2 regions of the Streptomyces sp. SID5469 genome follow, and region 1 is predicted to be linked to the other one. Evidence: riboswitches for the same ligand, from Rfam matches in the RefSeq annotation. Region 1 holds a riboswitch; the other holds the start of a gene.
What was found. A riboswitch is a leader RNA that binds a small molecule or an ion and turns the genes downstream of it on or off. The one in region 1 is predicted to bind S-adenosylmethionine.

Region 1 (4,401 bases):
TCAACCCGATCTGGTCCATGGGCCCCTACCGTCCGGACATGGTGTCCACGGGCGCCCAGCCCGACTGGTACATGGGCTTCTCCGAGGGCCTGATCCGTGTCATGCCGGGCTGGGAGATCAACCTCTGGGGTCACACGCTCGTCCTGGGCGTGTTCATCCCGCTGGTGATCTTCCCGCTGGTCCTGGCCGCGATCGCGGTCTACCCGTTCATCGAGTCCTGGGTCACCGGCGACAAGCGCGAGCACCACATCCTGGACCGCCCGCGCAACGTCCCGACCCGGACCGGGTTCGGCGCGGCCTGGATCAGCTGGTACTTCGTCCTGCTCATCGGTGGCGGCAACGACCTCTGGGCGACGCACTTCCACCTGTCGATCAACTCGATCACCTGGTTCGTCCGGATCGGCTTCTTCGTCGTGCCGGTCCTCGTGTTCGTCATCACCAAGCGGATCTGCCTCGGCCTCCAGCGCCGGGACCGGGACAAGGTGCTGCACGGCCGTGAGTCGGGCATCATCAAGCGCCTGCCGCACGGTGAGTTCATCGAGATCCACGAGCCGCTCAGCCAGGACGCGCTGCACACGCTCACCGCGCACGAGCAGTACGAGCCGGCCGCGATCGGCCCGGTGGTCGACGAGAACGGTGTCGAGCGCAAGCCCAAGGTGACGGAGAAGCTGCGCGCCAAGCTCAGCGGCGCGTACTACGGGGACGACAACCAGATCCCCAAGCCCACCGTCGAGGAGTACAAGGAGATCACGAGCGGCCACGGCCACCACTGATCACCTGACTGATCTGTACTGATCGCCACGGCAGGAGCCCCGTCCATTGCATGGACGGGGCTCTTTGCCGTCTCTCCACCTGGATAGGGTGGACTCACCCCCTGGGGCTTAAGGGGGCTGAGTTCCACCGTCGTACGGCTACGAACCCAGGAGCGACCATGAGCGCTGTGAACCCCGCTGGAGGCGACATCGCGGCGGGCCGTTCCTGGCCCGAGGTGCTGAACGGCCTGCTCGACGGCCGCGACCAGAGCGCGGACGACACGGCCTGGGCGATGGACCGGATCATGCGCGGCGAGGCCACGGACGCGCAGATCGCCGGGTTCCTGGTGGCGCTGCGCGCCAAGGGCGAGACGGTCGAGGAGATCTCCGGGCTGGTCCGGGCGATGTACGAGCACGCGAATCTGATCGAGGTGCCCGGAGCGACCGTCGACATCGTCGGCACCGGCGGTGACGGCGCGAAGACCGTCAACATCTCCACGATGTCGTCGATCGTCGTGGCCGGCACGGGTGCCAAGGTCGTCAAGCACGGCAACCGGGCCGCGTCCTCCGCGTCCGGTTCCTCGGACGTCCTGGAGAAGCTCGGCATCAATCTTCAGCTGACCCCCAAGCGGGTCGCCGAGGTGGCCGAGGAAGCCGGGATCACCATCTGCTTCGCGGTGAAGTTCCATCCGGCGCTGCGGCATGTGGCGGCGGCGCGGGGGCAGTTGGGGATCCGGACGACGTTCAACGTCCTCGGCCCGCTGACGAATCCGGCCCGGGTGAAGGCACAGGCCGTCGGAGTCGCCGACCCCCGCATGGCCCCCATCGTGGCCGGTGTCTTCGCCGAGCGCGGCAACTCCTCGCTGGTCTTCCGCGGCGACGACGGCCTCGACGAGCTGACCACCACGTCGACCTCCCGGGTCTGGGTCGTCCGCGAGGGCAAGGTCACCGAGGAGTCCTTCGACCCCCGCGACGTCGGCCTCGACCTGGTCCCGGTGGAGGCGCTGCGGGGCGCGGACGCGGCGTACAACGCGGATGTCGCCCGGCGCCTGCTGAACGGCGAGACGGGGCCGGTACGGGACGCGGTGCTGCTGAACTCGGCGGCGGCCCTGGTGGCCCTGTCCCCGGGCGCCGGGACCCTCGCGGAGCAGCTGCGCGCGGGTATGGCGCAGGCGGCGGAGGCGATCGACTCGGGAGCCGCGAAGAGGGCGCTGGAGCGGTGGGTGGCGGCCAGCAACGCCTGAGCCGTGGCGAGGTGACGCGGGGCGCGGTCCGGATTCTGGACTGCGCCTTGCGCGTCGAAGATCGTATGGCAAGATGCTGTATCAGGTCATGAGCGACAGTCATGAGGCCCCGGCCGACTGTCCGGCAACCCTCCGTCCGTGGCGGGGTGCCCCGGGTGAAGACCAGGTCGTAGGCAGCGAGGTCTACGGCAAGCGCGGACCCCTCGTAATCACCAGGGGTCCTGGTCGTTCGAGGGAGCCTTCCGTGAGCAAGCGAATGCGATAGGGCGCCGAGCCCCGCCTCCGCAATCCCCTTTTCACCTTTCCTGTGCCGTTGACGTGCGCGTTTCGCGCTGTCCGGCACGGTGATTCCGCCTGCTCTTCACGGGAGTACACCCATGTCCGTCTCCACCGCTGCCGCCGACCAGACCGTTTGCTGTGACATTTCGGGACACCTGCCCGTTCTGGGCCGCGAGGTCACCGTCCCGCTCGTCACCGGTGGCGAGGTCACCTACGCCGCCCTCGACTACGCCGCCAGCGCCCCCGCCCTCCAGCGCGTCTGGGACGACGTCGCCGCGTACGCCCCCTACTACGGCTCCGTCCACCGGGGTGCCGGGTATCTCTCCCAGCTGTCCACCGACCTGTTCGAGAACGCCCGCAGGACCGTCGCCGAGTTCCTCGACTGCCGGGACGGCGACCAGGTCGTCTTCACCCGGTCCACCACCGACTCGCTCAATCTCCTCGCCGCCGCCCTTCCGGCCGACTGCCAGGTCTTCGTCTTCGAGACCGAGCACCACGCCTCGCTGCTGCCGTGGCGCGACGCCCGGGTGACGTACCTGAACGCCCCGCGCACCCCCCAGCAGGCCGTCGAGACCCTCGAGCGCGCCCTCGCCGGCCGTGACCCGCACGGTCCGGCCCTGGTGTGCGTCACCGGTGCCTCCAACGTCACCGGCGAGCTGTGGCCGGTACGTGAACTGGCCGCCGCCGCCCATGCGCACGGCGCCCGCATCGTCCTCGACGCCGCCCAGCTCGCGCCCCACCACCCCGTCTCCGTACGGGAGTTGGACGTCGACTGGGTCGCCTTCTCCGGGCACAAGCTGTACGCGCCGTTCGGGTCCGGTGTGCTCGCCGGACGCGCCGACTGGCTGCGTGCGGCCGAGCCGTACCTCGCCGGCGGCGGCGCCAGCCGCAAGGTCACGCGGCGTACGGACGGCGGGGTGGACGTGGAGTGGCACGAGAGCGCCGCCCGGCACGAGGCCGGCTCGCCGAACGTCATCGGCGCCTACTCCATCGCCTCCGCCTGCAAGGCGCTCACCGAGGCCGGCTACGACAACCTCGTCGCCCGGGAGCAGCAGCTGATCGGCACCGTCCGCGCGGGTCTCGCCGAGGTGCCCGAGGTCAGGGTCCTCTCCCTCTTCGGCGACGACGCCCCCCGCGTCGGCGTCATCTCCTTCGTCGTCGAGGGCTGGAACAGCTCCCACTTCGCCGCCGCGCTCTCCGCCGAGTACGGCATCGGCGTCCGCGACGGCCTCTTCTGCGCCCACCCGCTGGTGCGCACCCTGCTCGGCAGCGACCCGCAGGTCCAGGGCGAGTGCGGCGCCCCCGAGGCGGCGCCCGGCGAGAAGTCCCTCAACGCGATCCGCGTCAGCTTCGGCGCCGGCACCCCCGACGAGCACGTGGAGCGCTTCGTGCGCGCGGTCAAGGAGCTCGTGCGGGAAGGTGCCCGGTGGCAGTACCGGACCGAGGACGGGCGCTGCGTGCCGGCGGTCTGACCGGGCTCCGGGTCAGGAGGCGGGGTTCACGAGTCGAGACCGATCGCGAACGCCGCCTCCAGGTCGTGCTGGGAGTACGTACGGAACGCCACGTGCGTGTCCGTGGCCTCGACGCCCGGGATCTTGCTGATGCTGCCGGGGATGACGTCCGCCAGGTCGTCGTGGGCCTTGACGCGGACCATGGCGATCAGGTCGTACGTGCCGGTGACGGAGAAGACCTCGCTGACGGAGTCGAGGGCGGCGATCGACTCCGCGATCTCGGGGATCCGGTCCACGCTGGTCTTGATGAGCACGATCGCGGTGATCACGGCTGGTTTTCTCCCTCGGGGGCCGCTGCTGGGGTTTTCACTCTAGTCGTCCGTCCGTAGCGCACCCACGCGTAGAGGAAGCCGAGCGAGAAGCCCACCAGGTGGGCCAGGTAGGCGACGCTCGGGCCGGTGGCGACGCGGCTCGCGGCCAGCCACTGGAGGGCGGCCCAGAAGGGCAGGACGACCCAGGCCGGAAGGCGCAGCGGCAGGAAGAAGAGGAACGGGAAGAGACTGGTCACCCGGGCCCCGGGGAACAGGTAGAGGAACGCGCCGAGGACCGCGGAGATCGATCCGGACGCGCCGACCAGCGTCTGCGTCGAGCCGGCGTTGGCCGCCGCGTACCCGA
Region 2 (4,401 bases), 1.3 Mb from region 1:
AGTTGGACGCCGTGGCCGCTGCGCACGGTCTCCCAGCCGGCGGGCGGCACCGTCGCCCCCGAGACGGGGGTGACGGTGCCGGGGCCGACGAGTGCGGCCAGGTCGTCCCAGGCGCGTGGATCGGACGGGTCGGCGAGCGCGGTGAAGGGGGACACGTCCAGCGGATAGCGGGCGGCGCGGCCCACGCGTTCGGCGAAGCGGGCGTGCGGCCCGGTCAGCGCGGCCCAGGCGGCGTTGTCCAGCACATGGGGTGCCTCCGGGCTCCGCGACGCGACGGGAAGGACACTGGTCGACATGGTGTTCCGGTATCTCCGTGTGACAGGTCAGGAGTTGTCGAGCGGCAGGCCCGCCGGGTCGATCTCGGACTTGGCGACGGCTTCGTTGGAGAGGTTCCAGGCGGCCAGCCACTTCGCGTACTGACCGTTCTTGATCAGGTAGTTGATCGCGTCGGCGACCGGCTTGGCCAGTCCGCTGTCCTTCTTCGCGGTGGCCGCGATCAGGCCCTGGAGCGTCGCGCCGGCTCCGGAGTACTTGCCCGCGATACGCGTCGGAGCGGGGGTCTTCGCGACCCGGGTGACGTGGTAGGCGAATGCGGGGCTGGGGCCGAAGTAGGCGTCGATCTTCCCGCTGGACAGCGCCAGATAGGTGCTGTTGTTGTCCTGGAAGTACTTGACGGTGAGCTTCTTGCCCTCCTTCGCCAGCTTCGCCTTCCACTCCAGAAGGATCCTCTCCTGGTTGGTGCCCGCGCCCACGGCGACGGTCTGGCCGGCCAGGTTCTTGTAGTCGCCGTCGAAGTTCCAGTTGTTCTTCTTGGCCGCCTCGAACGCCAGGTTGTCCTGCCGGTAGGAGGCGAACTCGTACTTCTTCTTGCGCTCCTCGGTGACGGTGATGTTAGAGAAGCCCACGTCGGACTTTCCGCTGTCGATGCCGACGAACAGGTTCTCCCAGGTCGAGTTCTTCAGCTCCGGCTTCAGTCCGAGGACGGCGGCCACCAGCCGGCCCAGGTCGGGTTCGACACCGGTGAGGGTCTTCTGGTCCTCGCCCACGTAGTTCAGCGGCGCGGAGCCGGAGGGCAGCCCGCCCACACCGATGACCAGCTTGCCGCTCTTGGCGACGGACTCGGGCAGCTCGGCGCTGATGGACTTCACCTCGGACACCTTGAGCTCGGTCTCCTTGGCGGCGCCGTTGGAGAGTCGGCCCACGGTGACGGTCCCGGACGCCGCGCTGTCGGTCGTGGTGGCCGCGTCGCTGTCGCCCCCGCATGCGGCGAGCCCGGCGGCGAGAGAGGCGACGGCGGTACCCGCGGTGAGGCCGCGGAGGAGTCTGCTGCGGAGGCTGAGGGTGCGCATGGGTATGTCCTTGTCCGGTGTGCGGTGAGGGTGATCGGTGACGGAGGTGTGCTTCGGGGGCGGGCTGCGGGCTCAGAGCACCTTGCTCAGGAAATCCCTGGTCCGCTCGTGTTTCGGATGGTCCAGAACCTCGGCGGGCGGGCCCTGTTCGACGATCCGGCCGCCGTCCATGAAGACCACCCGGTCGGCGACCTCGCGGGCGAAACCGATCTCGTGGGTGACGACGACGAGGGTGGTGCCGCTGGTGGCGAGGTCCTTGATGACGGCGAGTACTTCGCCGACGAGTTCGGGGTCGAGCGCGGAGGTCGGTTCGTCGAAGAGGATGACGCCGGGCCGCAGGGCGAGGGCGCGGGCGATGGCCACGCGCTGCTGCTGGCCGCCGGACAACTGCCGTGGGTAGGCGCCGGTCCGGTCGGCGAGGCCCACCCGGCCGAGCAGGTCGCGCGCCAGTTCCTGGGCCTCGGGCTTCTTCAGCCGGCCGGTCGCGACGGGGGCCGCGGCCACGTTGTCGAGGACGGTCAGATGCGGGAAGAGGTTGAAGTTCTGGAAGACGAAGCCGATACGGCTGCGCTGGGCCAGGATGACGCGCTCGCTCAGCTCCTTGAGCCTGTCGCCGTGCCGGCGGACGCCGATCAGCTCGCCGTTCACGCTGACGTAGCCGACCTCGGGCTTCTCCAGGTGGTTGATCACCCGCAGCAGGGTGGACTTGCCGGACCCGGAGGGGCCGAGGATCACGGTCACCTCACCCGGTCGCACGGTCAGCTCCACGCCGTTCAGCACCCGGTGGGCGCCGTACCACTTGTGCACGTCGTGGACCTCGACCGCGGCGGAGTCGACTTTGAGGGTCTCGGTGGTCATAGGGCGGCCTCCCTGCGTATGCGGGCCCGCAGGTCACCGAGCGCGGTCCGCAGCTTCTGCAACGGGGTCGGCGGCAGGGAGCGCGTGGCGCCCCGGGCGTAGTGCCGCTCGACGTAGAACTGGACGACGGACACGATGCTCGTGAGGATCAGGTACCAGACGGTGACGACCAGGAGCAGCGGCACGATGTCGCCGGGATAGGTGCTGCCCATGGTCTGTGCGGAGCCGAACAGGTCGAGCAGCGACACGTAGAACACCAGTGAGGTGCCCTTGATCAGGCCGATCAGCTGGTTGACGTAGTTCGGGGTGATGGACCTGAGGGCCTGCGGGAAGACGATCTTCGTGAACTGGTAGCTCTTCGGCAGGCCGAGCGCGGCGGCCGCCTCGTGCTGTCCCTGGTCGACGGAGAGAATGCCGCCGCGGACGACCTCGGCCGCGTAGGCCGCCTCGTTGAGGCTCAGTCCGACGACCGCGACGGCCATGTCGGTGGCGAGCCGGGACTCGTCGAAGGTGAGGAAGGCCGGGCCGAAGGGCACTCCGAGGCTGAGCGTCTTGTAGAGGGCGCTGAAGTTGTAGAGGAAGATCAGCACCACGATCAGCGGCACCGAGCGCAGCAGCCACACGTAGACCCAGCTGACCGCGCGCAGCACGGGGCTGCGGGAGAGCCGGGCCAGTGCCAGCAGGATGCCACCGAGCAGCCCCAACACGGCGCTGTACGCCGCCACTTCGAGAGTGATGAGCAGTCCGTCGAGGATCGTGGGGCGCAGGAACCAGTAGGCGAAGCGGTCCCACTGGTAGAAGGGGTTGGTCACCAGCCCGTGGCCGATCTGGGCGACCAGCACGAGCACGATCGCCGTGAGGATCCAGCGGCCGGGCCGGCGCAGCGGCAGCACACGCTGGGCCGCCAGGGGCCGCGGGGCGGTGCCGTCGGGTGGCGCGGAGAGAAGGGACACGGCGGCGCCAGGGAGTTCACTCATGGCAGGCTCCAGCGGAGTCGGACACCCCGGGCGGCGAGCGCGACGGCACACGGCGGCGCAAGGCCGCTGCGGGAGACGAAGCACGGGAGAGCGCCGGAACCGGGGACTGGGCGGGCGGAGAGCACACCGCGGCGGCGGTGCGCGTCAGAGAATCAGAACGCCGTCAGCCTCGACGGCGGGCAGAGCCCGGGGCGGTACACAGCGCGCTGCTGACACGGAGCAGATCGACACAGCGGTTCGCGCACAGCAGGACGCGGCGGGGGCGCCGCTGTGCGGTCGTCCTCGTAGCTGCGTCCATCGCCGTCACCGTCACTGTTCCGGCCCTTGGGGGGCCTCGCGCTTACCGAAGGTCATCCGGTCCGGTCGTCACCTGGGGCACCCCACCGCGTCGCGAGGGTTGCCGGTCAGCAAGCCAGGGCTTGTCGCTGACGCTCTTGACCGTTCTGGGGCGTAAGTAAGACAGGCGCCGGAGTCGATGTCAACGCTGGTCCATCAGGTGATACGTGCACGTCCGCGCCCGTGTTGGCGCCCTTGCGCGTGAACTGCCGTACCTCCAGGGCGTGTTCCGGTGCCGTGTTTCCGCGTGCACACGAATCCGCGCGTCGGACAGCGGCCGCACGGCCGCGAGTCGGCCGTCGTACACGTGTCACCACGGTGATCGGCCCGGCGCTCACCGGCTGAAGTTTTCGAAAGTTTCGAAGACGCCGTGCGCCCGGAGCTTGTCGCTACATTTTGACATGCTCGCATCACTCGCGCTCTTTCCTCACCCCCAGGAGACCCCCTCATGCGCAGACTTCTCGCCTGTCTGGCGACCGCGGCCGTGGCCGTCGGCGGGCTCACGGTGAGCGCCTCCCCCGCCGCGGCGGCCGACTCGGGCACGTTCAGCGTGCTCACCTACAACGTCGCCGGTCTGCCGGAGTCCCTCTCCAGCGCCTCGACGCCGCGCGACACGAGCACCACGGAGATCGGCCGGCGCATCGCGCCGTACGACATCGTCAACGTCCAGGAGGACTTCAACTACCACGCGTACCTGTACTCCACGGACACCCACCCCTACCGCACGGCGACCAGCGGGGGCGCGGGCATCGGCAGCGGCCTCAACACCGTCTCGACCTATGCCTGGGACGGTGACGACTTCGAGCGCGCCGGCTGGAACTCCTGCCAGATCGATTCGGGCGACTGCCTCACCCCCAAGGGCTTCACCTTCATGCGCGAGC

Region 2: another riboswitch for S-adenosylmethionine. It lies ahead of GTY58_RS37405 (amino acid ABC transporter permease); the one in region 1 lies ahead of GTY58_RS31535 (aminotransferase class V-fold PLP-dependent enzyme).

The regions. Positions count from the first base shown of each region.
Region 1 is NZ_WWIN01000001.1:7,289,153-7,293,553, forward strand. It holds gene GTY58_RS31525 (ubiquinol-cytochrome c reductase cytochrome b subunit) at 1-773, shown strand, start outside; gene trpD (anthranilate phosphoribosyltransferase) at 932-1,996, shown strand; SAM riboswitch class IV at 2,081-2,197, shown strand; gene GTY58_RS31535 (aminotransferase class V-fold PLP-dependent enzyme) at 2,374-3,747, shown strand; gene GTY58_RS31540 (Lrp/AsnC ligand binding domain-containing protein) at 3,774-4,055, opposite strand; gene GTY58_RS31545 (rhomboid family intramembrane serine protease) at 4,052-4,401, opposite strand, start outside.
Region 2 is NZ_WWIN01000001.1:8,584,515-8,588,915, reverse strand. It holds gene GTY58_RS37420 (GNAT family N-acetyltransferase) at 1-296, opposite strand, end outside; gene GTY58_RS37415 (ABC transporter substrate-binding protein) at 324-1,349, opposite strand; gene GTY58_RS37410 (amino acid ABC transporter ATP-binding protein) at 1,422-2,207, opposite strand; gene GTY58_RS37405 (amino acid ABC transporter permease) at 2,204-3,184, opposite strand; SAM riboswitch class IV at 3,516-3,624, opposite strand; gene GTY58_RS37400 (jacalin-like lectin) at 3,969-4,401, shown strand, end outside.